Linked DNA regions of Fervidicoccus fontis Kam940. The protein of the gene in region 1 binds, or shares a complex with, the protein of each later gene. Links are inferred from orthologs where the notes say so. Each region holds a gene or a part of one and is shown on either strand. Other genes may lie near its edges.

What was found.
Region 2: FFONT_RS06095 (region 1) and FFONT_RS02285 share a complex: the UniProt entries of both Methanocaldococcus jannaschii proteins name them as parts of the 30S ribosomal subunit. The link is inferred for Fervidicoccus fontis Kam940 from one-to-one orthologs.

The regions. Positions count from the first base shown.
Region 1 is NC_017461.1:1,160,625-1,172,309, reverse strand. The notes cover bases 1-2,915. They hold FFONT_RS06095 (30S ribosomal protein S8e), read right to left. Parts: upstream 1,696-2,915; coding sequence 1,306-1,695; downstream 1-1,305. Other genes in these bases: uppS (polyprenyl diphosphate synthase), read left to right, coding at 1,957-2,760; FFONT_RS06100 (signal recognition particle subunit SRP19/SEC65 family protein), read right to left, coding at 979-1,287; FFONT_RS06105 (hypothetical protein), read left to right, coding at 156-971. In the rest of the region: FFONT_RS06085 (hypothetical protein), read left to right, coding at 3,041-3,445; FFONT_RS06080 (hypothetical protein), read right to left, coding at 3,437-4,594; FFONT_RS06075 (nucleoside-triphosphatase), read right to left, coding at 4,609-5,175; FFONT_RS06070 (helix-turn-helix domain-containing protein), read right to left, coding at 5,162-6,151; FFONT_RS06065 (DUF61 family protein), read right to left, coding at 6,154-6,579; FFONT_RS06060 (fibrillarin-like rRNA/tRNA 2'-O-methyltransferase), read right to left, coding at 6,563-7,270; FFONT_RS06055 (Pre-mRNA processing ribonucleoprotein,-binding region), read right to left, coding at 7,267-8,541; Glu-tRNA(Gln) amidotransferase subunit GatE, read right to left, coding at 8,693-10,624; Glu-tRNA(Gln) amidotransferase subunit GatD, read right to left, coding at 10,611-11,685.
Region 2 is NC_017461.1:435,056-446,569, forward strand. The notes cover bases 5,591-8,334. They hold FFONT_RS02285 (30S ribosomal protein S4), read right to left. Parts: upstream 7,344-8,334; coding sequence 6,837-7,343; downstream 5,591-6,836. Other genes in these bases: FFONT_RS02275 (DNA-directed RNA polymerase subunit D), read right to left, coding at 5,591-6,409; FFONT_RS02280 (30S ribosomal protein S11), read right to left, coding at 6,422-6,823; FFONT_RS02290 (30S ribosomal protein S13), read right to left, coding at 7,355-7,849; FFONT_RS02295 (MATE family efflux transporter), read left to right, coding at 8,101-8,334. Also shown: fni (type 2 isopentenyl-diphosphate Delta-isomerase), read right to left, coding at 1-932; FFONT_RS02235 (isopentenyl phosphate kinase), read right to left, coding at 989-1,783; FFONT_RS02240 (hypothetical protein), read right to left, coding at 1,789-2,559; amrB (AmmeMemoRadiSam system protein B), read right to left, coding at 2,594-3,457; rpsB (30S ribosomal protein S2), read right to left, coding at 3,454-4,086; FFONT_RS02255 (DNA-directed RNA polymerase subunit N), read right to left, coding at 4,113-4,313; FFONT_RS02260 (30S ribosomal protein S9), read right to left, coding at 4,321-4,746; FFONT_RS02265 (50S ribosomal protein L13), read right to left, coding at 4,719-5,171; FFONT_RS02270 (50S ribosomal protein L18e), read right to left, coding at 5,187-5,564; more of FFONT_RS02275, read right to left, coding at 5,564-5,590; more of FFONT_RS02295, read left to right, coding at 8,335-9,477; FFONT_RS02300 (M42 family metallopeptidase), read right to left, coding at 9,479-10,582; FFONT_RS02305 (M20 metallopeptidase family protein), read right to left, coding at 10,649-11,514. UniProt on the Methanocaldococcus jannaschii protein: One of the primary rRNA binding proteins, it binds directly to 16S rRNA where it nucleates assembly of the body of the 30S subunit. With S5 and S12 plays an important role in translational accuracy.

The DNA.
Region 1 (11,685 bases):
AATTTTAATGAAGAAATAATTATAATAAAAAACATATAAATTTTTCTCAAAATTTTGTAAATTTTTTATATAAAGAATGGAAAAAAGATAAAATCTTGTCCAAAAAATGCTATGAATTTATAACGACAATAAGAATATTTTTTAATTGAGAAAAAATGAGTGAAGAACTTAAGCAAAAGTTGGCAGAGTTAGTAAAGAAAAAGATAGGACAAAATTCATATGAAAGGTTTTCTGACATTATATCTGAAGAAATCAATAAAGCTCTTTTAAATAAAAAAATTGCGGAATCGCTTGAAAGAAAAGGGAAGCTTGATGATGCTTCAGAAGTTAAAAAATTGATTAAAAAAATCAAAAAGAGGATTTACTACTCCTCAAGAGTTTTTTATAGTGCTGAAGGTGAACATGTTAGTATATTAGAAAGAGGAAAAAACCTCACTGCTATTTTAGAGTTTCTGAAAAAGCTAATGATAGAAAAAAATATAAATACAATTGTTGACATAGGTTCAGGAACGTTTCCTATTTATTTTGACGCCTTTTTGGGTGAGGCATCTCCCAAGCTCAGATATTATGCTATAGAAAAAAACAAAAAAATATACGAATCGCTCTTGATATATAGCAAAAAGAGTAAAATGCTTTTGACTCCAATATTAGCAGATGCTGACACTGATTCTCTCGAAGAGATTTATAAGAATATAAATAATTACGATAAATCATTAACACTACTATTGAGAATTCTCCATACGTTATATAGAACTAAGAGATTGAACCTAGTGGAGTTTGTTGAAAAAATAGGTTCAAAATATTTACTAATATCTGAACCAAAATTCAGCCTTGTAAAAAAGAACGATATTTCTAAAAAAGAAAAAGCTTTCCTTTTAAGGCTTTCAAATAAATTAAAGGCAAATGGTACAATATCTGACTTTGAAATTTTAGATACTGAGGAGGAAATTTTTGTTCTTATGACGAAGTAAATTTTTCTTATTCTTTTTTCCCTTTCTTTCTCATATCATTTATTGCAATGCAAATTCTCTTTAAAGTCTCAATTTTTCCCCATCTTTTATCAACAATTACTCTCTGTTTTATTTCCCACCATTTTTTAGGAAATTTCTTGTCCTCCAAAATTGGATTCAAACTTAACCCTTTTGCAACTTCTAAAATTTCACTAATACTGGGCTTCTGGACGCATAAGGATTTTGGGATCTTTCTTCCATGTGTTCTAGAAGAAGTACAATCGAGATAAGAAGGATAAATTACTATTTTTTTACCCTTAAATCCTCTCGAGCTCAACTCTATATACCAGCAATTTTATTTCTCAATTAAAACTGCGTTTATAACTCCATCCTGCCCAGGTCTAGATACTACTAGAGCCTTTCCTGACTCAACTTCTATTATGCTTCCTTTTGTAATTATGCCTCTTCGTGCAAATTCTTTATTGCTAGGCGTTTCCACTACTCTTGATATTTTTTCCACTTTAACAGTTTTTCCGTCTTTACTCATAATAACTGCTTTGCTTGCCTTTTTCAGCTTAATTTTTATGTTACCTCCTCTAACTTTGATTATTTCCTTCTCATCTTCTGAATGAACTTTTGTTTCAGTGAAGTATCCTCCAAAGAGAGCTTTTCTTTTTACCTTATACGGTCTTGTTTTCTTTCCACCGCTTGACTTTTTTAAGTCATTTTCTTGGTATATCCCCAAACTTTATCACCTTTAGTATTGCATAAAATTTCTTTACTAAAAGGGTGTTATTAATTGTCATTCTTTATTCTTGTTATTATCATCAGTGTTTATATGTTTTATTATTCCCAAAGAAAGAATTAATTTCCCAAAAATATGTTGTTTCATAAATTGACTGCTTTATTAAAAATTTTTATATTTTGAAGATTTTTATTTAAATTGATTCTAAATAAACAACAACATATTTTAAACCATAGGCTTATAGCTTATACTATAAGGAGGATGCAATTTTTGACAAAAGTATTTGAAAGATTCGAAGAAGAAATACTGAAGCCAGTATATAAGCTATATGAGCATTATTTATGGAATCAGATAAAAGATAATCAGATGCCACAACATATAGGAATAATTCCAGACGGAAATAGAAGATGGGCGAAAAGACATGGGTATGAATATACCTTTGGACATAAAATGGGATATGAAAAAGTCAGCCAAGTTTTGGATTGGATTTGGAATTTAAATGTTAAAGCTGTAACTCTTTATGTACTTTCAACCGAGAATTGTCTAAAGAGGAGTGAGGAGGAAAAGCAAAACATATTTCAACTTCTTTATATGGGACTGGAACAGCTAGAAAATGATAGAAGAATATATGATTCAAAGGTAAAAGTAAAAATTATTGGCAATTTTGAGCTCATTCCTGACTGGATAATCAAAAAAGCTAAAGAAGTAGAAGAAAAAACCGAAAAGAATGAGTTAAGAATTCTAAATATAGCTGTATGTTACGGAGGCAGACATGAAATAATTGAAGCGATAAAAAAGATAGCATCTGACTATAAAAAGGGCGTAATATCTTTAAACGAAATAGACGAAAATAAAGTGAGCAGTTATTTGTTTACCTCGGACTCTCCAGATCCGGACCTTATAATAAGGACTAGTGGAGAAGAAAGGATAAGCAATTTTCTTTTATGGCAGAGTGCTTATTCAGAACTCTTCTTCACTGATGTATATTGGCCTGAATTTAGAAAAATCGATCTCTGGAGAGCTATTAGGTCATTTCAAAAAAGAAGAAGAAATTTTGGAAAGTGAGTAAACTTCCCTGTCCGTAAGGGCAGACTTCTGCTTTCAGGGAACATTCCTCAAGTTTTTATTCTTTCTCTGTTATTTATACATAAGTCCTCGTCCTAACGGACGAGGTCTCAAGTATTATTAGTTGAAAAATAAATTTTCACTTTTTGTTAAATTTTTTATTGGAAAGATAGCTTTGTAGAGAGCTCTCTGTTAAATTTAATATCCTAGTAAAACAAATAAATTATTAGAAGGTTTTTGATATCCCTCAGGATACTTGCAATAATTGCTGGTGAATTTATTGAAGTCTAAGAATACAACTCTACCAAAAGATATTGAAAACACTATAATAAAAATTTTAGAATCTTCAGGAAATAGTGGCATGAATTTAAGCGAATTGCAAAAGATATTGAAGATAAAGGAAGATAAACTAAAATTAGTAGTTGCTAGACTAAGCAGAAAGGGAATAGTTAAAAAAGAAAAGATCAAAAAAGAAGATGGAAAAATAGATTATAAAATACAGCTATCTACTATAAAGCCAGTAGAATTAAAAATAGAGCTTTCGACCGTTATAAAAATCCCTTGCTTTACATGCAAATATATTAAAGAGTGCGGCATAGGAAGGGAATGGTCTCCGGCTAATTGCGAAATTCTTAAAAATTGGCTAGAAAGTGAAACTAATAAGATTGAACAGGCTTCAAAGTGATTTTATTACATTGAATACTATATCATAAGGAGCATTTGTTTTTATTCCTTTAGCATCAAAGTGAGTTCTAGACGAGGCATAACCTAGTTTTTTTAATTCTTCCTCAATTTTTTCAAACTTTGGCACATTCTTTTTTAACTTGCTCGCTATCTTATCTATATGGTAGTAAAAGGGATTTTCTATTTCTGACTCTGCAAGCATAGTATTAATATCTTTCTCAAGCTTAATGCTATAATTTTCTTTTCCTTTTCTATAGAAATCTTCAACCTTTAGAAGAAAATCTCTATTCCAAAGCTCGCCAAGCCATATAGGGCCGATATAGTTGCTACATTCACTTTTAAAGCCATCTTTACCTAGAATTACTTTGTCAAAAGGATAACCGCTATTTGAATCAATGCATAAAAAACCTATTTTGTTCGCTTGTTTCTCTTTTTTTATTAAAAATCCTGTTTTTAAGAAATGTTCATGATAATAGGTGAATAGAGGATAAGCGTTCTTCTCATTCGATGAAAAAGCTCTTATGACAGAGTATATTAATACTCTAGCTGCGATCTCCCTACCGTAATCTGTTTTATATACATGTGAGCCGTATCTCCTCAAAGAAGTATCCTTGTACTTTCCCATAAGAGTTCCTATATCCGTAGCCGTAACAAACAATAAACCATTATTTGAAATCGCTTTGGATGCGGAATCAAGAAAATTTATCGGACTCCCATAAGGATCAATATCCACAGCATCCTGTTTTATGCCTTTTTTTAGTAGAAAATGCAGAAAGAAGTTAGCCTCTTCATTCATTACCTTTATTTTTTCCTCTAACCCATTTAAAGAAATGTTTTTTACGCAATATTCAACGGCATCTTTGCTTATATCATTAGCGTATCCGTTTATTTCAATATCGTCATTTTCCAAGACGACTCTAATTGTGCGTACGCAACTTCCCGCCAAAGGTTCTATAAAATTTTCAATTTTTCTAAACAAAGAAGAAAAGGCTTTAATCCCTAAAACAGTTAAATCTCTATTAATTGATGAATAAGGATTGTAAAAGATAGGTAGCCATGCAGGCTCTAGCTTTCCATCAGACCTAAAAAATTCATTAGACATTGGCAAGAAAAATTTTGCCCTGCCTTCTTTTAGCTCAATATTTTCCAATACGCTATCCACCTTCAGATTATTTTCCTTCTTATCTTGTTAATAATATCATTTAATATCTGATTTCTATTCTCAGTGCTTAAAACGTACACATCTCCTTTTGAAATCAAATCGTAAATTTCTGGGTCTTTTTGTTTCAGGTTGATGTGGAAGGACATTAGCATGCTTTTTTCTTCCGCTTTGAGCAACTTCAAAATTCCTTCACGTATACCAGGTATCATCAACTCCATAGGTCCTACTTCATCGCCAATAAAAAATTTGAAGGAATCATCATTGAGATATTCATTTATAATTTTTAAGATAATAGCTCCCATGTTCTCATTAACATAATAGCTTCCAAGCTTCATTTTGTATCCTTTTTCTATGCTTTTTGATGCAAGCTCATGGACCTCATTAGAAGGAAAAATAATTAATTCAAACCCCTCTCTTCCGCTTTTTCCTCTTTTCTCAGGAGTTGCAAATCCGGCAAACTTTACCTTTTCTAAAGTAAGAATACTTGCTAGTTTTAATACTAGAGTTGTTTTCCCTATGCCAGGATGACCAGTAAGGAAAATCCTAACAGATTCCCTATTTTCTTTCATCTAAAATCCTGCTTATGGTGTTTATCTTGTCATCGGGAATTATTCTTATCTCATCGCTATATTCCTTTTTTAATTCTTTGGCCTTCTCCTTTTTGGCGACTATCATTTTCTCAACATCTTTAAGCTTCTTGATTTTTGAAAGCTGTTCTGCTTTTTCTTCCAAAGTAAGTGGCATATGCTCATGATCTATAGCAATAAAAAATATTTCTTCTCCTTTTTTTGCAATTATATCTACAAATGTCTTCCTAGCATGATAGAAGAACATATTCTTCTCATTTAAAATATTGAAGATTTTTTCCTCGAATAGGTTGTCTGGGATTTCTTCTTTTTTCATCTTAACCATTTCAACTACTTCGTCCGAAAATATATTATATGGAGAGACTATTTCTTCTCCCAAAGTGTCAAAAAGCTTATCAGCATAATCTATTCTTACGTCAAAAGTATTCTTTTCATATTCATATATGGATTTCCTTGTCACGCCAAGTCTGTTTGCTAGCTCTCCAAGGCTTAATCCCAGCTTTTCCCTTCTTTCTCTCATTTTCTCTCCTGAAATTCTAACAACAAATTCTCCCTTTTTTAGAAAGATGTATAAATCTTTAGAGCATGAAAGAAGCTTAGGTAGTGTAGTAACATTTACTGTAGGGACATTTTCCTTTAGATAAATTACCTCATCCTGAATATCTATTTTTTTATCGTATTCGCTTACTATTATTGGTCTGGACGATGCGCTTTTTGTAATACCTATAAGATCCCTTATTTCTTCTTTGCTCAAAAAGCTTGTATCTAGAGTGATTTTCAGATGTATCTTCTTTTTCTTTTCATCTTTTGACCATGCTAATATATCAATGCTTCTTTCGTTAAAATTATCTGGCCTATCTATTTTTACAAACTCAAATCCGCTTTTTATGATGTTTTTTACTGTGGACTCTAAAAGCTCTTGTAGGTAATCATTTACCCAAGAGCTCTCGTTCTTCATACTTACCACTCTACTTTAATTTTTAGTTTAAATACACTAGGCATCAGCGAAATCAGCGTATTTAATTCATCATTGGTTATATACTTTTTAGGCTCATACTCAAGCTTTTTATTGAGTATATATCTAACAGCCCTTCTCTGCCATAAATCTTCATTCAGCATATAAATTTTATTGTTTGGCGTTACTAAGATATTTATCTCTATTGGAAGAGCGAGCATTTCATGAAAGTAACTCGGAAGATTTTCTTTCAACTTTGCGATGTCATCTTTTTTTAAAATAAAAAAGCTCTTACTTTTTGTTTTTAAAAGCACGTCTTCGTTTCCAACTTCGTTCAGTCTAACATATTCCTCTACAGGGTCATTTATAGCCGACAAGTCAAGGATGACTTTTTTTCTTAGAGTCTCTGCAATATTATTTTCCTGGCTCATAGCTCGCTAAGACCATCGCATGATCTTTATCATATGGGTCTAGATGAACCACATCTATTATTTCAAATCTATTCTCCTGAAGTATCGATATTTCCTTTTTATATACCTCTGTCGGCTCTTTTGTCACATCTATGCTCCTAGCTTTTATAGCAAGGAATATCTTACCTCTTGACTTTAAGAACCACTTAGCATTTTCAACAACAATTGATGCTTGTTCTGGTTGAGCAACATCAGCATAGATAATGTCTACGAGCTCTACAATATGAGAGTATAGCTGAGGCTTTCTAGCATCAGACATTATCGGTATGAGGTTCTTCCTATCTGAGGCGACTAGCAAAAATTCTCTCATTACTCTTGGCGCAAATTCTACAGAATAAATAATCCCTTTTTCTCCTACAATATCACTTATATGGCTCGGAGTAGTTCCTGATGCAGCTCCTAAATATAGGACCTTTTCTCCCTCTTTAATAGGAACAGCTTTTATTCCTTTCATAATTGCTCCTGCCAATTTGCTTCTATATGGGATCCACTCTCTATATTCCGTACCTGCTATCCTGTAAAGCCTTTCTCCATAGACTTTTTTGCCTGGGACTAAATTTATAGTTGCAAGCTTTTTTGAACCGTCATCAAATTCTATTTCAAATATCCTTTCATTCAACTCTAGTGGTTTTACTTTAATAGGTTCACTCATTCTCTCTTACCTCCAAATCCTCTTTTCTTTCCTTTCATCTTTTTTTGCTTTGGAAATTCCCTCCTCTTCGCTTCAGGTCTTGTCTGCTGTTGAACGGCTTCAGTAGGCTTTCTTGCAGGGGGCTTCGCATATATCTTTTTAATTTCTTCTAACCTCTTCTGCAAGTCTTCTACCAACTTATCGCCAATCCATCTTCCAGTAAATGCATCTACTTTTGCTGCAATTGCCAATTTTGCAGCGAGAGTTCTTGCCATTTTGCCTCTTTGCCATCTTGGAGCCTTATGAATTTCGGGGTACTGAAAGATTATACCATGCTTTGGAGGTCTGCTTCCTGTTTTCAATGCCCTAAATAAGGCTTTTTCTGCACCTAAAACTTGTATAGTGCTTGCCGGCAACTTTGCAAGATTTTCTAAGCTTCCTGCAAGGCTAATAAGCCTCGCACCAAGTAGGCTTCCAACAAGTGCGGTTATATTAGGCGCCACCTCTTTCATGACGCTCTCGATATATCCTGCCAAGTCTTCCCTCAAAACATAAGTATCCCAAGCCATTCTAGCTAGCGTTTGAATTGGCTTAATGTCAAAATCGCTTAGATCTGCCCCTATGCTTTTCTTTGCAGCATCAGTCAGCTTTTCAGCTTTATCCTGAGAAAATCCTAAATTCACAATAGATGAAACTTCAAAATTGTCTCTGTGTCCAAGCTCTGCTACTAATCTTACATACTGCTCATGATTAGGAACCAAATTGTCCAATTCTGGAAAATGAACACTGTACCACTCTCTCAATCTAATCACAAATAGGTTATAAGTCTTATCAAGGTCATCGATAGCTCTTATAGCCTGGGCAGCTAACTGATCCCTCTTTTGAGCAGCCTTTCTTAGTTTTCTCCTAGTATACTCCATATTGAACTGATGAATATACATTTGAAATTCGTCTTCTCCTTTAAAGAATCCTCCGCTTATTGCTATTTCTCTTATTTTTCCTCTAAATGTCCTGAAAACTTCGGCATTTTTCTCAACTACCACATTGAGAGAGGGCTTCTGCTTGAGAAGGGCTCTAGACAGAGCATCTGTTTCTACAACTACGGTATCTCCGCTGGAAATGTCTTCTATCAAGCCTATGATTTGCTTTGTAAGATTGCCACTTTCAAATTGGAGCATTTCCTCTACGTTTTCATCAATATCCTTATTTGAAAAGCTTTTCTTTATGACCTCTCCTTTCTCATCAATCAGAAAGGCACCTACTATATGCTGTGTTAAATATTTCTTCATCATATATCAGCCTTCAATACTTTTCCGTAAACTAATTGATATTTTTAAAAAGTGAGTATATTAACTTATATTTATCTTTCTGACAAAATTATATATGGATGATGACGATCCGTATACGGAACTAAAAATGAAGAAAAGGCATTTATCTGACACTCTAGCTTTTCGAAAGAATCTCGCTGAGCTTTTCTCTTATTAATTTTGATACTAAGCTACCAGGAGCTTTTCCCCTAAGTATTTGCATTGCCTTACCCATTAAAATTCCTTCAGCCTTTTCTCCTTTTTCTCTTATCACATTCATGTTTTCTTCAACGACTTTTTCTATTATTTTTCTTACCTCTTCCTCTCCTAGCGAAAGAAGACCAAGCTCTTTTGCGATTTTTTCCGGCTTTTCCTCAGGTTTTTTGCTCAGTTGCTTCAAAAGCTCCTCAATCCCTTCTCTAGTAATCATCCTTCTTGCAAATAACGAGAATATCTCTCTGATGCTTCGTTCAGGTATTAATTCTACATTTAATCCTTCTCTTTTTAATGCCGGCATTGTTACTAGCATAATCGAGGCTATTGTAGTTGGCTCAATTGATCCTTTGAACTCTTCGACAAGCTCATCGAAAAAGTCGAAGGATTCGTTCATTACCATTTGTTCTGCTAGAGCTCTGCTTAATCCCAACTCCTTTATGTAGTATTCCTTTTTCTTTTCAGGAGTCTGGGGTGTGTACTTTTCAGAGCTTTTCATAATTTCCTCTGTAATTATTATCGGCGGTATATCAGTCTCTGGGTACATCCTTGCCGCCCCTGGCTGGGGCCTCAAAAACTTTGTAGTTCCATCAGGCATGGCAACTCTCGTTTCTTTTGGAATACCCTTAAAGGCATATTTCACTCTATTAATAACCGCTTCCATAGATTTCAGCGCCTTGCTCTCCTCGTCTACTATTAACACAAATGCATCTTTTTCCCTATCTGCCCCTAGCGCATTGTAAATCATTTCAACTTCTTCTTTTGATATTCCGTAATTAGGCAACTCATCGCTGTGAAATAGTCCCCTTACATCACCATAAAACCTTGCATAATCAGCCAGTTCTGTACCGAATCTTCTGTTCGGTTGAACCTCGGTACCTAAGATCCCTTTAAACCTGTGCAATATCTGAGCTAATGCCTTTCCTTTTGGCTTTGACAGATTTGCCCTCACAATTTTGCTCTGACTCCTTTTCAGTATATCAGTGACATCAATAGGAGATAACTTAACATCTTGTTCTGAAAGCCCTCTTTTCTTGAGCTCCTCCCTAATTTCAAGAAGTCTTAACTGCCTCATAGCTTCGAGCTCAACTGTCTTTGCGAGTATTTTCAGCTCCTGAACCCCTTTTATCTCTACCTTTTCTCCTCCCTCTATTGAAATATTCAGATCCTGTCTTATTGTACCTATGCCTCTTTTCACTTTTCCGCTGAGTCTGAGTAGCTGCCCAATATATAAAGCGACCTTCTGGGCTTCCTCAGGAGTTTCGATGTCAGGTGCTGTAGCTATCTCTATAAGCGGTATTCCAAGTCTATCTATAATATAATGAGATATGTTTCCTTCATCTTCTCCTTTCCTTGCTGCATCTTCCTCTAGGCAAATGGTTTGTATCCTATAGCTTTTTCCCTCAACTTCAATCCTTCCTCCAATGGATACAAGCATTGTCCTCTGAAAGCCTGATGTGTTTGAACCATCTATAACAATCTTCCTCATCACATGAACTTCGTCAACTGGAATAGATCCTAAAGCTTTTGAGATACCTATGACTACTTCCAGCGCTTCTCTATTTATTTCATGTGGAGGTTCCTCATCAGCCTCAACTAGACAGCTTGAAGGATGAGGAGCATGATATCTATACCTTCTTCCCTTTTTCCATTCAAAATAGGCCGCTATGTCGACTTCTCCAAATTCGCTGGTTGTTGGACGAAGAGATCTTTCAAACAGTTCTTCTCTTCCTTCTTCTGAACTTATTGGACAGTTACAGAAAAGCTTCCTCTCTGTTTTTAACTGCTGGTGAATTTCGAGGCCGACTTTCAATCCTATTTTCCTAAAGTCTATTTCATTATTACTGCTCTCCATGATTCCACCTCGGATAGTAGTTTAATAGTTCTCTTCCTTCATATTCTCCCGCAATATTTGTAGCAAAGAGCCTTGTAATCTCCTCTTCATCTTTAAAATTACCTAAAAGCCAAGAAAGCTTAACAAACGCTGTTTCAGAAAGCATATTTTCTCCACTTATGATGCCGATCTTCTTTAAAAGCCTGCCTGTGCTGTAAACATTCATGTTGACCCTCCCAAAGATGCACTGCGATGTCATGACAACTATCGTACCTCGATCTATCACATTTTTTATGCTGTCTATAATTTCAGTAGATACGTGTCCTAACCCACTTCCTTCTATAACGATTCCTTTAATTCCTTTTTCTGCAAGAATTTCAAAAATCCATCCAGGCATGCCAGGGTAGTATTTAAGCAAAGATACATTTTCAGAAAACTTCGTATATGCTTCCAGATTTCCGCTTTTACTGCATATTTTTGCATCTTTTCTTATCACTTCGATCTTTTTCTCAGCTGGAAATATCTTCGCCAATGGTAGAGATGAGATACTTTGAAAGGCGTCTCTCCTGCTTGTGTGCATTTTTCTTACCCTTGTCCCTCTGTGAGCTAAAGCATAGCTGTCGCTAGTTTCTCCGTGCATAACTACTGCAGGTTCGCATATATCGCTTGTCGCATAGATTGATGCCGCAATCAGGTTGAATGGAGAATCGCTGCTCGGTCTATCGCTGCTTCTTTGAGACCCGACAAGAGCTATAGGTGATCCGATATTTCTTAAAGCGAAACTGAGGGCAGAAGACGTATATGCCAAAGTGTCTGTTCCATGAGTTATAATGACTCCTGTATCCGGTTCTTTCACTAGAACTTCTGCAACTCTTTCTGCTATTTTTTCCCAATATTTAGGATTCATGTTCTCGCTGAAAATGCTCATAAGTATTTCGCTTTTGAACTTCGCTATGCTGTTGAGCTCCGGTATCATTTCAATTAGTTCATCGGCAGTTAAAACCGGTTTCACTCCACCTGTCTGGTAATCGATTTTGCTTGCAATAGTTCCACCTGTAGATATGATGTGAATTTCTTTTCCT
Region 2 (11,514 bases), 730 kb from region 1 along the record:
CGAACGTATCTATCTAAGCATTCTTTAGACCTTGCAGCTTCTTTTAAAGCAGGTAACGCAAAGCCTGCAATATCAGCTCCTATAGCTATTGACTTCGCAACTTCAACTCCATTCCTTATTCCCCCGCTCGCAATTATCTTTATTTCACTCGAAACACTTCTCGTTTCAATTATAGATAATGCCGTTGGTATTCCCCAATTGTAAAATTCATAGATGCCGGGCAGATCCACTTTTTCACCTCTCAGCTTTCGTCTTAAAATTTCTACCTTTATCCAGCTAGTCCCCCCGGCACCAGCTACATCTATATATTTAACACCTGCTTTTACGAGCGCTGATGCAACTTCTTTTGATATTCCATATCCAATTTCTTTTACTATAATGGGAACTGACAGTTCGTTTCTTAATATTTCAATATTTTTTAGTATATTTCTGAAATCTCTATCTCCTTCCAATTGAAAAAGCTCCTGTGCTACATTTAAATGTATAGCTATAGCATCAGCATCAATCATCTTGATAGCTTTTTCGGCAATTTCTACAGGCTTATCGCCGAGTTGTTGCGCTCCTAAGTTTGCTATAACCGGCACGCTAATCGCTTCTTCTCTTACAACCCTGTATGTCCAGGAAACTGAAGGATCTACTAATGCCGCTCGTTGACTCCCCACTTCAATTGCTATCTTATTCTCTTCTGCTACTTTTGCCAAAACTCTATTAATATCACCTGCATATACATGTCCTCCCGTGATGCCGGTAAACATCAATGGAGCAGAAAGCTTTTTCCCTAAGAACTCAACAGTGGTATTAATAGAATCAAAGGAAAGTTCGGGAAGAGCTTGATGTATTAATTGAATATTCTTAAGTAAAGTGTCGCTAGTTTCAATTTTTTTACTTAAGGCTATTATAATGTGATCCAGCTTTCTATTTGCAATATTCATAAATGTTCTCACTCGCTAATGACATTAAAGAAAATTCGTAGTCATGCTTTAAAAATTTATGGAATTATTTTTGTTCCATTGACAGTCTTGCCAGAAATTAGATTATATATATTTCCCTCTATAAGTCCGTTTGATATCCATACTTCTTTTATCGACGAGCTAGTTGAAAGATATTGATATGTTTTTTTCAGCTTTCCTAGCAAGCCGCTTGTCACATCGACTACGTTATTGTATATAGAGGCTTTTTTAATAACACTGTCAATTTCATTCAAACGAATTTCCTTTAAAATAGTCTCTGGATGACCTAATTCTAAAAAGACACCATCTACATCTGTAAAAAATATAATTCTTTCGGCATTGATGTAGCTTCCTATCATTAGAGCCAAATCATCCCCAGAAATTATAGCTGGATCACAAAAGTTATCCCCGTAGACAATATCGCCAAATAGGATAGGAACGCTTCCTTTTTCAATTGCAGTTTTGACGATCTTCAGATCACATGAAAATCTTTCTCCAATATTACATAAGTTCACGCATAAAGAATGTGGAGGGAAAGATACTGCCTTTATTCTATTTGAAACCAATATTGAGGTCATCATATAATTGAGCTCTTGCATAGAAAAAGCTATCGGAGAGATAGTCTCATTTGATATTCTTCCATATATATCTATGGCTCTTTTTGCCTCTACGTGACCGAATGATCCTCCTCCATGTATTACGACCAAATCGATCTTTTCATCAATTGCACGCTTTATCTCTTTTGCAATGCGGATGACAACCTCTTTTCTAAACGAGTATGGTTTTGATTTATCTGTTATCAAGCTTCCTCCAAGCTTTATAACGACTTTCAAACAGATCATTCCTCAGCGTTTTTTATTTCTACCGATAAAAGCTCATTTTTATAAGACGGGACTATGAGGTTCTCCTTTTCCGGCAAAACATCATATATGGCATAATAAAGGGAATTTAACCCTCTTATTGATTGCTCAAATTTTTCCTTATTTTTTTCCACAATTCCATTGACATTAAGGATAAGAAGATAAGAATTAAGCTTGGAATACATATCAAGAAGACCGCTATCGATTTCTTTCTCAACGCTTATGCTTCCTTTTTCCTTTATGCCATTACATCTCACTTTCAAATCTTCCAGAAATATTTCTCCATCGGTATCAGAATATATCAAGGATTTTTCTCTCACTGTAGCTCTAATGAGAGATTGCAGAATTTCTTCTGGAAAAATTCCAACACTGTTCATAACTCCGTTTAAAATTTCTATTTTTTCGTCATTTGAAAATTTTTCTTCATAGTATTCTTCTAGGGAAAGTATGACACCTTTTAATATTAATGCGACAGCGGATGGAAGATTAGAACAATTTCCAATTCCTCTCGCTTCAATATCAACTTTCAATGGTAAAGGAGATCCCTTCTTTATCAAATATGATACATGTTCCATACTCGCTTTTGCGATTCTTTCATCGAGTCCTCTTATTTCTATACTAAATTCGCTTGATTGCTTTATTTTATAGCTAATTTCTAAATAACTATCGGTTAGATAAGCAAGAAATGGTGTGTTCCTTTTCGGTATTAAAACTCCTAAAGTAAGTGGTATTTTTGAGAGAATTTCCATCTCAAGCCAACTCTTTTTAAAAATATGCTGAAATTCAAATAGGGAATTTTGCCGAAAGATATCCCACAACTGCGTCTTTATCTCCAGTCAAGTCACCTGAAGTCGCATATTTAAGAATTTCCGGTTCCCTTCCGTTTTTCATTTTTGATATCGTCATTAATATCATCACTCCTCCAGGTCCACACATCGAAACGTTCTCGGTCTCTAAGTAGTTATAAAACAAATTAATGTCTCTTTTTTTAATCATCTCAAATGCTTTTAGATCTTTCCTCTTTGCGACATCATAAGGCTCATAATGGCTCATATCGCTACTTGCAATGATGGTAAAATCTCTACCTAGATGTTCGGTTGCATCTAATAATTCTTCCGCAATCTTTTCAACAACCTTTGGAGTCTGCCTCATTAATACAATTGGTAGTATTTGAAAATCCTTTTGAAATATGTATTGCAGAAATGGTAGCTGAACTTCGATGCTATGTTCATATAAATGAGCATTGTAATCTGGAACTAAAACTTTTGATTTTGTAATAAGATAATCTCTTAATTCTATATCAACATTGATAAGCCCTAATGGTGTTCTCCACTGTTTCCATGGAGCAAGAGATACTTGTGCACCTAAGCCGGTATGATTTGGTCCGATTATTATAAATGTGTCCGGCTTTTTTTCTAGAGAAATATTATAATATGTATGTGCGGCTACCGGTCCAGAATAAATGTAACCTGCATGAGGAGCTATATATCCAAAATTGTTTTTTGTTATTGAGTTTGAAAAAATTGCTTCTTTCCCAGGGCCAATAGGGTGAAGAAAAGCCCACCTGATCTGTTCTAATAATTTTTCTTTTCTTAATTCATAAAATTCTCCGGCTACGACTGGATCTCTTACAAGATCACCGCTCAAGCTTTTCCACCGACTCTAGCTTCAAAGGCATCTGGAGGTTCTTGCAAATCAGCATTCTGTAACAATAGCCCTTTTTCTCTCAATATCTGCCTTGTCAAAATCCAATATAGCAAAGCTAAGCTTTTTCTTCCTTTATTGTTTGCAGGAATTATAAGATCAATATTATCTATCCTGTTATCTGTATCTGTAAACGAAATTATCGGAATGCCAATTTTTGATGCCTCATTTATTATTTGCTGATCTGCTCTTGGATCAGTAACAACAACTATATCTGGTTCTATATACCATTCAAGGTGAGGATTTGTAAGGATACCTGGTATGACTCTTCCTGCTATATATTTAGAGCCCACGTATTGAGAGAACTTCTTCACAGGATTGTGTCCGTATTGCCTGACACTTACGACCAAAATCTTTTGAGGTTCATATCTTGCGAGCATTTTTGAAGCTATTCTAAGTCTTTCATCAATTTTTCTAACATCGAGAACATAGAGTCCATCAGGTCTAATTCTATATACAAATTCCTTCATGTTTTTATTGCAAACGTAAGTTCCAATGTGAACTCCCGCAGCTAAATATTGTTCAATTGGAACAAGCAATTCAAAAGCCTTCTCATGAATTTCACTAACCATCTTAGATTCTTCATTACTCAAATTTTTCACCTCATAGGTTTGAACTTGATTACCTGTTCAATCAAATCTACATGAGAAATGAGAGTTCTCCTGCAACAATACCTGTCAATTCCTAGATCATCAAGCACTTTCTCAGGGTCCTCGCCTTTGCTCACTCTTTCTTTAAAAGGCTCCCAATATTGCCCTAAAGGCTTTCCGCATGTATAGCATCTTACAGGTATAATCATGGTTATCTCACCTATATGATTTTTGCCATCTCCTTCTTGCACTGTATCTCATGTATTTCTCCGGCTCTGTTCTCCTGGGATCTCCAGCAAGAAGAACTCTATCATATTCTTGGAAAATTGTCTTCAATCTTTCACTTTCAAAGTATTTTACTAATCCTCTAGCAATCGCAGTCCTAGTAGCGTCAGCTTGAGCCATAAATCCTCCTCCATTTACAGAAGCAATGATATCTACCTGTTCTCTATGGTCTTTTCCAAGAAGCTTAAGGACTTCAACTATCTTGTTTCTAAAAAGCTCTACTGGATGTAGTTCTATAGGCATTTCATTTACAAGTACTCTTCCTTTTCCTGGCTTTATTACAACTTTAGCTATTGCACTTTTCCTTTTTCCAACAGATAAGACCACCTTCAAGCGATAACACCTCTCCACCCTAATGCTTCTGATAATTCCCCTACAGATATGTATCTTCCCTTACTAAGATCAGCAACTACATCTTCAAATTTTATCATTTCTTTTCCATGAAATTCTTTTGGAATACCAATATAAACTTTCAAGTTAGATAGGGCTTCTTTTCCTTTAGGCTTTCTAGGAAGCATTCCTCTAACAGCTCTTTTTACAATATTTCTTGGAGATTGCGGCCTTCTTGGACCCTGTTTGTCTGGATTTCTAAGGGTCCTCACGCTCCACAATTTTTTATAACCTTCAATAACCATATTTCTTTCTCCGCTTATCATTGCCTTCTCAGCATTGACAACGACAACTCTTTTCCCAGTAAGAAGCATTTTAGCTATTTTTGAAGCCATCCTTCCGAGTATCAAATTTTCAGCGTTGACTATTACAATTTCTTTTTCGCTCAAAATAATTCACACCTCTATTTAAACTATTATTCTTTTTGGAAGAGAATCTATTTTGTCTTTCAATTCTTTATTTCTCAATAAGTCGTCTAATAAGTAAATCTCCGCTCCGCTTTTTTTGAGCTTCTCATATGCTTTCATAGAATATGACTCGGCGATTATTACTATTTTTTTAGTTAATTTGCCTGAGCCTAGAACTTTTCCGGGTACTACTACTACTTCTCCCTCATTAGCATTCCGATTAATTTTTGATATATTCGCTTCAACCATCTTTCTCCTCGGTGCTGAAAGCTCCTCACTTATTCTTTCCCATATATTAGCTTGCTCATCCTTTGACAATTTCTTCAAACCTTTAATGAGCTTTCTTTTTAGTAAATTTGTAGGACCAGTTCTTGCCATTATTTTAATACCTCCATTTCTTTTATTACTTCTTCAAAAGCTTCTGCTTTTTTATTCAAAATTTCTAAAGCCTTTTCAATTATTAATTTTGTTGAAAGCGAACCCGTTGATTCTACTCTAAGTATTTTCTTATTTTCAAGATAATTAATCTTCATGCATTTCCTACAGACTTTATCCTCGCAAAATCTAAGAAGGCTTGTATTTTTGAAATTTTCGAGCTCGATTTTTCCTTTTTTCATTTCCATCATTTTTTCTGCAAGCTCTTCACTAAATTCACCGATACATTTTAAGCATTCATTAGATTCTTGTTCCTCGCATTGTTCAAATGAAAAAATAATTTCGGGCACAGAAATTAAAGCTGATATAGATACAGGGCTCCATTTTATATGCTCTTTTCCTCTCCCCAATCTAGCCTCAGCTTCAAGAACAATTTTTTGCCCTTTTCCTAAAACCACTATTGGAATATCTTTAAACACTGGATAAATGTCAGGATCTTCTGACTTCAATTCTCCCGTGTATACTACTTTTTTATCTTCATCTTTATTCTCTACTTCTAAGTGAAGAATATCAAAGCAGTTTTCGCAATTTGTACATTCTGCGCATTCCTCAGGCGCCCTATATTTTTCCAGCGCTCTATCACTGTAAAGAGGGATCATCCCTAAACGATGGGCTAAGACTTCGTCATGTAAGACACTGTTATTTTCCAAAATTAGAACGTTGTCTACTGCCATTGTAGGGACTTCTTCAATTATAATTCTTCTCAGAGAAGTGAGCACCTCTTGAGGTGCATCTTCAATATATAGTTCTAAAAAATTTTCTTTAATATTTATCGGTTTGATCTTCATAACCTTGACCCTTTACACTCTTCTACCTCTTCTGCCACCAGGTCTTCTTGTTGTATCATGCGGAATAGGCGTTACGTCCTCTATCCTTCCAATAATAAATCCTGATCTTGCTAAAGCTCTAATAGCTGCTTGTGCACCAGGTCCTGGAGTTTTTGGACCGTGACCTCCTGGAGCTCTTACTTTTATATGTATTGCTGTAATTCCTCTTTCCATAGCTTGTTGAGCCGCCCTCGCGGCACTGATCATTGCAGCATATGGAGATGGCTTCTCTCTATCAGCTTTAACTACCATACCTCCTGAAACTCTAGATGCCGTTTCTGCCCCAGACAAATCTGTGATATGAACTATAGTATTGTTTAAACTGCTGTAAATATGAGCTATACCCCATTTCAATTCTCTACTACTTGAAGACATGCTCTATCACCATTTACTGGCTTGCTTCTAATTCTCTCTTAAAAGGACTACTGCTGATTATATCGATTAAATCTTCCTCGCTTCTCTTTACTAAATATCCAGGACTGGTTACTCTTCTTCCATTTATACCAATATGCCCATGAACTATCATTTGCCTTGCCTGGTAGATTGTTTTTGCTAAGCCTTTTTGATATACAATTGTCTGAAGCCTTCTGTTCAATATATGCTCTGCATTAATAGAAAGTAAGTCATCTAAAACAGCATTTGACTGAACAATTCCCTGAGAGTACAACCTTTTTAATAAGTTCTCTTCTTCCTTTTTCCTTACATCTTCAGGCAAAGCTAATAGCTCTCTGGCCCTATGTCTAATTTTTCTTGCCATTGTTTGGGCTATCCACAACTCCTTTTTATTCCTGAGACCAAACTTACCTAATAATCTCAGCTCATTTTCTAGTCTTGTTTTATCCCAAGGATGACCAGGCCCTTCCCATTTTTTTCTAAGCTTTCTCGGATCGCCCATTTAATACCACCTTATGACTTTTGCTCAGAAGACTGAGGCTTTGCTGCAGTCTTCTTTTTAGACACACCTACAGTGACTCCAAGCCTACCAGTAGTATGAGTCCTCTGACCCCTAACTTTCAATCCTAGCGAATGTCTAATTCCTCTCCAGCTCTTAATTTTCTTTTCCCTCTCTATGTCTTGCTTTACTTTGAAAATAAGCTCTGAACCAATGAGATGAATATCATCTCCAGTTTCATAATCTTTTCTTCTGTTAAGCATCCATTTTGGCAATAAGTTACTTGCGGAAATTTCGCTAATTGCTTTTTCAATCCTGCTTATTTCTTCATCACTCAGAAAACCTGTCCTCTTCTCAGGATCAATATTTAACATTCTCAATAAACATACAGCAGTTGTATATCCTATTCCTTTAATGCCTGCTAATCCGTAAGCAAGCTTTTTTCTTCCATCAAGATCTGTACCAGCTACTCTAACAATATACCGAAATTGTCCTGCTTCTTCGGCCATTTTTTACACCTTTACTTCCATATTACAGCAAAATCCTATTAATTGATAAGATCATGAAACCAACAAGCATATATTTTAATATCTCAAGGGGGTTTTTATTTGTTTCATGCTTTGAAACTTTATTTGTTTTTCGGTATTTATTAGGTTTTTGAAATTATTATTTGTTTATCCGATTGTTATAAATAATGCTATAACGAGTTGGTACATTGTTGAAAAATTGAGACAAGGATAATGAAGAGAGTGAATCTATATTGAAAAAGCTAATATCTAATGTATCACCTCAGGAGATACAGAGCGGAAATGTTTACAAAGTATTAGTTAAACTAGGTACGCCATTAGCTTTAAGCGAGATGGTGCAGGTAGCTTATGATCTTGCAAATCTCTATTGGCTTGGCCGGGTTGGAAAAGATGCTGTAGCGGCACCTTCAGCTTCATGGCCTTTCACATATACTTTTATCGCAGCAATGAATGGACTCCTTGCTTCCGGCACAACTTTAGTTAGCCAGTACAGAGGAGCAAATAATATAAATATGATGAATAAAAGTGTCGCTCAGACTTTTGTTTTGGCAATTATCTCGAGCCTTATAATATCTGTTTCTGGAATATTAACCATTCCATACATTTTATATGCGGCTGGAATACCAAGTGACGTCTATCCTTTGTCAGTAGTTTACTCAAGAATAATGTTCGTCGCTCTAATCTTTATTTCTCTCTGGGAATCGTTCAGAGCTGTCGTCTCTGCTTCAGGCAATACAATTACACCTATGAAGTACAATTTCTTTGGAGTAGGACTCAATATGATATTTGACCCATTTCTAATATTGGGAATAGGTCCTTTCCCTATGCTTGGAGTAGCAGGGGCTGGAATTTCTACATTGATTTCAAGAGCAATAGTAGCATTCATTTCTCTCAACAACATTATTCAAGGAAAAAGCGATGTAAGGTTGATAAAAAGTGAAATGAAAATTGACAAAAATATTTTGAAAATGATGGTAAAAATCGGAACTCCGTTGTCTGTAGCGTGGGTAATGGAGGCGCTGGGTTTTTCCATTTTGACGGCGATAATAAGCATGGAAGGCAGCACAGCATTAGCTGCATGGGGGATTGGGGACAGACCATTGAACTTGCTAAATTTTGCTACGATCGGTTTTATAAATGCAACGGGGATAATGGTAGGACAGAGCCTTGGGGCAAGCAACAGGAAAAGGGCAGAGGAAAGCGCTGAAAAATCATTGATGATAATCTCTTTAATTGGAGTGATTGGTGGGCTTATTTTTGGCGCTTTTGGGAGGCATATCGCTAGCTTTTTCATACAAGACCCTGATGTTATTGAGGCGACAATATATTACTATATATACATGGGTTCAACAATTGTGTTTTTCTATTATATTCAGCTAATGGGCGCAATTGCCCAAGGAAGCGGACATACTAGGTTTGTAATGGTGGTAAGTATTCTCAGAATTTGGATAATCCGAAATGTTTTAGCTTATATTTTTGGACCAGGTCCTTTAAATATGGGCATTCCTGGCATCTGGATAGGAATGAGCTTAAGCAATATCATCTCTGGATTGGTAGCTTTAATCTGGATATTCAAAGCAGATTGGAAAAAAGGAGTGATTAAAAAATAAATCATTTGATTATCTTCTCCTTTATACTATCAATCCACTCAGGCTTTAAGCTTTCATAAAAAGCCTTAAGGAGCTCAACGCTATAATGAATATCGACAAGATCGATGACCTCAACTGGACTATGAATATATCTTGCAGGTATGCTTATAGTCCCAGCTGGAACTCCCTCTTTAGTTAGTTGAATTGCTGAGGAGTCCGTTGTTCCCCCAGTGAGAACTTCTGCCTGATAAGGTATTCCGCGCTCTTTCGCTACAGATATCATTTTTTCGAGAACAGCAGTGTTGGTTATTAGCCCAGAACCGCTTCTTCCATCAATTATTTTTATTGCAGGACCTTTGCCCAATTTAGCAACCTGATCCTGCTCATCCACATCTGGAACGTCATTTGCCGTGGTTACATCTAAGGCTATAGCTACATCTGGAGATATTTGATATGCACTTGTTCTTGCTCCTTTTAATCCAACTTCTTCTTGAACAGTTGCAACAAAATAAAGATCTATGTCATTTGGCTCAACTTCCATAAACGTTTTTAAAGCGACAACCAATCCAGCTCTGTCGTCAAAAGCTTTCCCTGTTACCCTATTACCTATCAAATCGGCGAAATCGTAATCAAGCAACACTCTAGAGCCGTGTTCAATTCCCATGGACAATGCTTCCTGCCTCGATGATGCCCCTACATCTATAAACAGCTTGTTCATCTCAATAACTTTCTTCTCCTCTTCAGGAGTTATTAGATGAGGTGGCTTAACGCCTATAACTCCAGGAATCCAATCGCCTTTATTTGTTCTGACTTTTACCCTAGTCGCGGGAAGTATTCTTTCACTCCACCCTCCTACTGGAGAGAATCTTAGAAATCCGTTATCATCTATGTATTTAACTATTAAGGAAATCTCATCCATATGCGCAGCAATCATCAGTTTTTTCCCGCTTACACCTTTCTTAAGCGATATCACATTTCCCATGCTATCAATCCATATCCTATCAGCATACGGCTTCAAATCTTCAATTAACAGATCTCTTACTTCATCTTCCATACCGCTTGGACCATTTGCCTGAGAATATTTTCTTAAACATTTTTTGTATTCGTCTTTGTTAAAATTCTGCATATAACTCAACCCCAAATGTTAAGATAAAAAATAGTTATATTAAAAGTTATCATTTAAGAAGGTTTCTTACCTTTTCATGAGCTCCAATGCCCCAGCGACAAAAACAGATGATCCTATCGGCAGTATCTTTTCGTTTAGATTAAACTTGGAGGTATGCACTCCGTAGATGTATCCCATCTTTTCATTGTAGGTACCTAAGAACATAAAGGTTCCTGGAACCTTTTCCAAATAGTATGCAAAGTCTTCTCCACCCATTGTTGGCTTTGATTCCACTACCTTTTCCTTGCCAAGCAAACCTTCAACTACATTTTTCATAATCTCAGTTACTTCTTGATGATTTATAAGAACTGGATAGCCATATAAATATTCTAAAGAGAAGTCTCCATTAAATGCAGATGTAACTCCTCTAATTATCCTCCTAAGCCTCTCCTCCATGCTGTCTCTAAGCTCCTTGCTCAAAGTTCTCACAGTCCCAAGCATTTCTACCTTATCTGGAATGATATTATGCGCAGTTCCTCCATGTATTGAACCTATAGTTATCACAAAAGGCTCTAGAGGATCTACCTCTCTGCTAGATATTGTGTGAAGAGCATCTACCACCTTTGCCGAGATCATAATAGGATCAACTGCGAGATTCGGCTTAGCCCCATGACCTCCTTTGCCCTTAACGGTAATTTTTATCGTATCCGCCGCTGCGAAAAACGGTCCCTTTCTGTACCCTATAACTCCTTCTGGGAGTTCAGGCCAGACGTGCATTCCTAGTATGTAGTCTACGCCATCCAAAGCTCCTTCCTCAATCATTGGTTTTGCTCCTCCAAGCGTTCCTTCTTCTTCAGCAGGCTGATATAGCAGTCTCACTCTTCCATTTAACTTGTCCCTGAGCTCATTTAGGATTAAAGCTGCTCCATAGACCATGCTCATATGAGCATCAT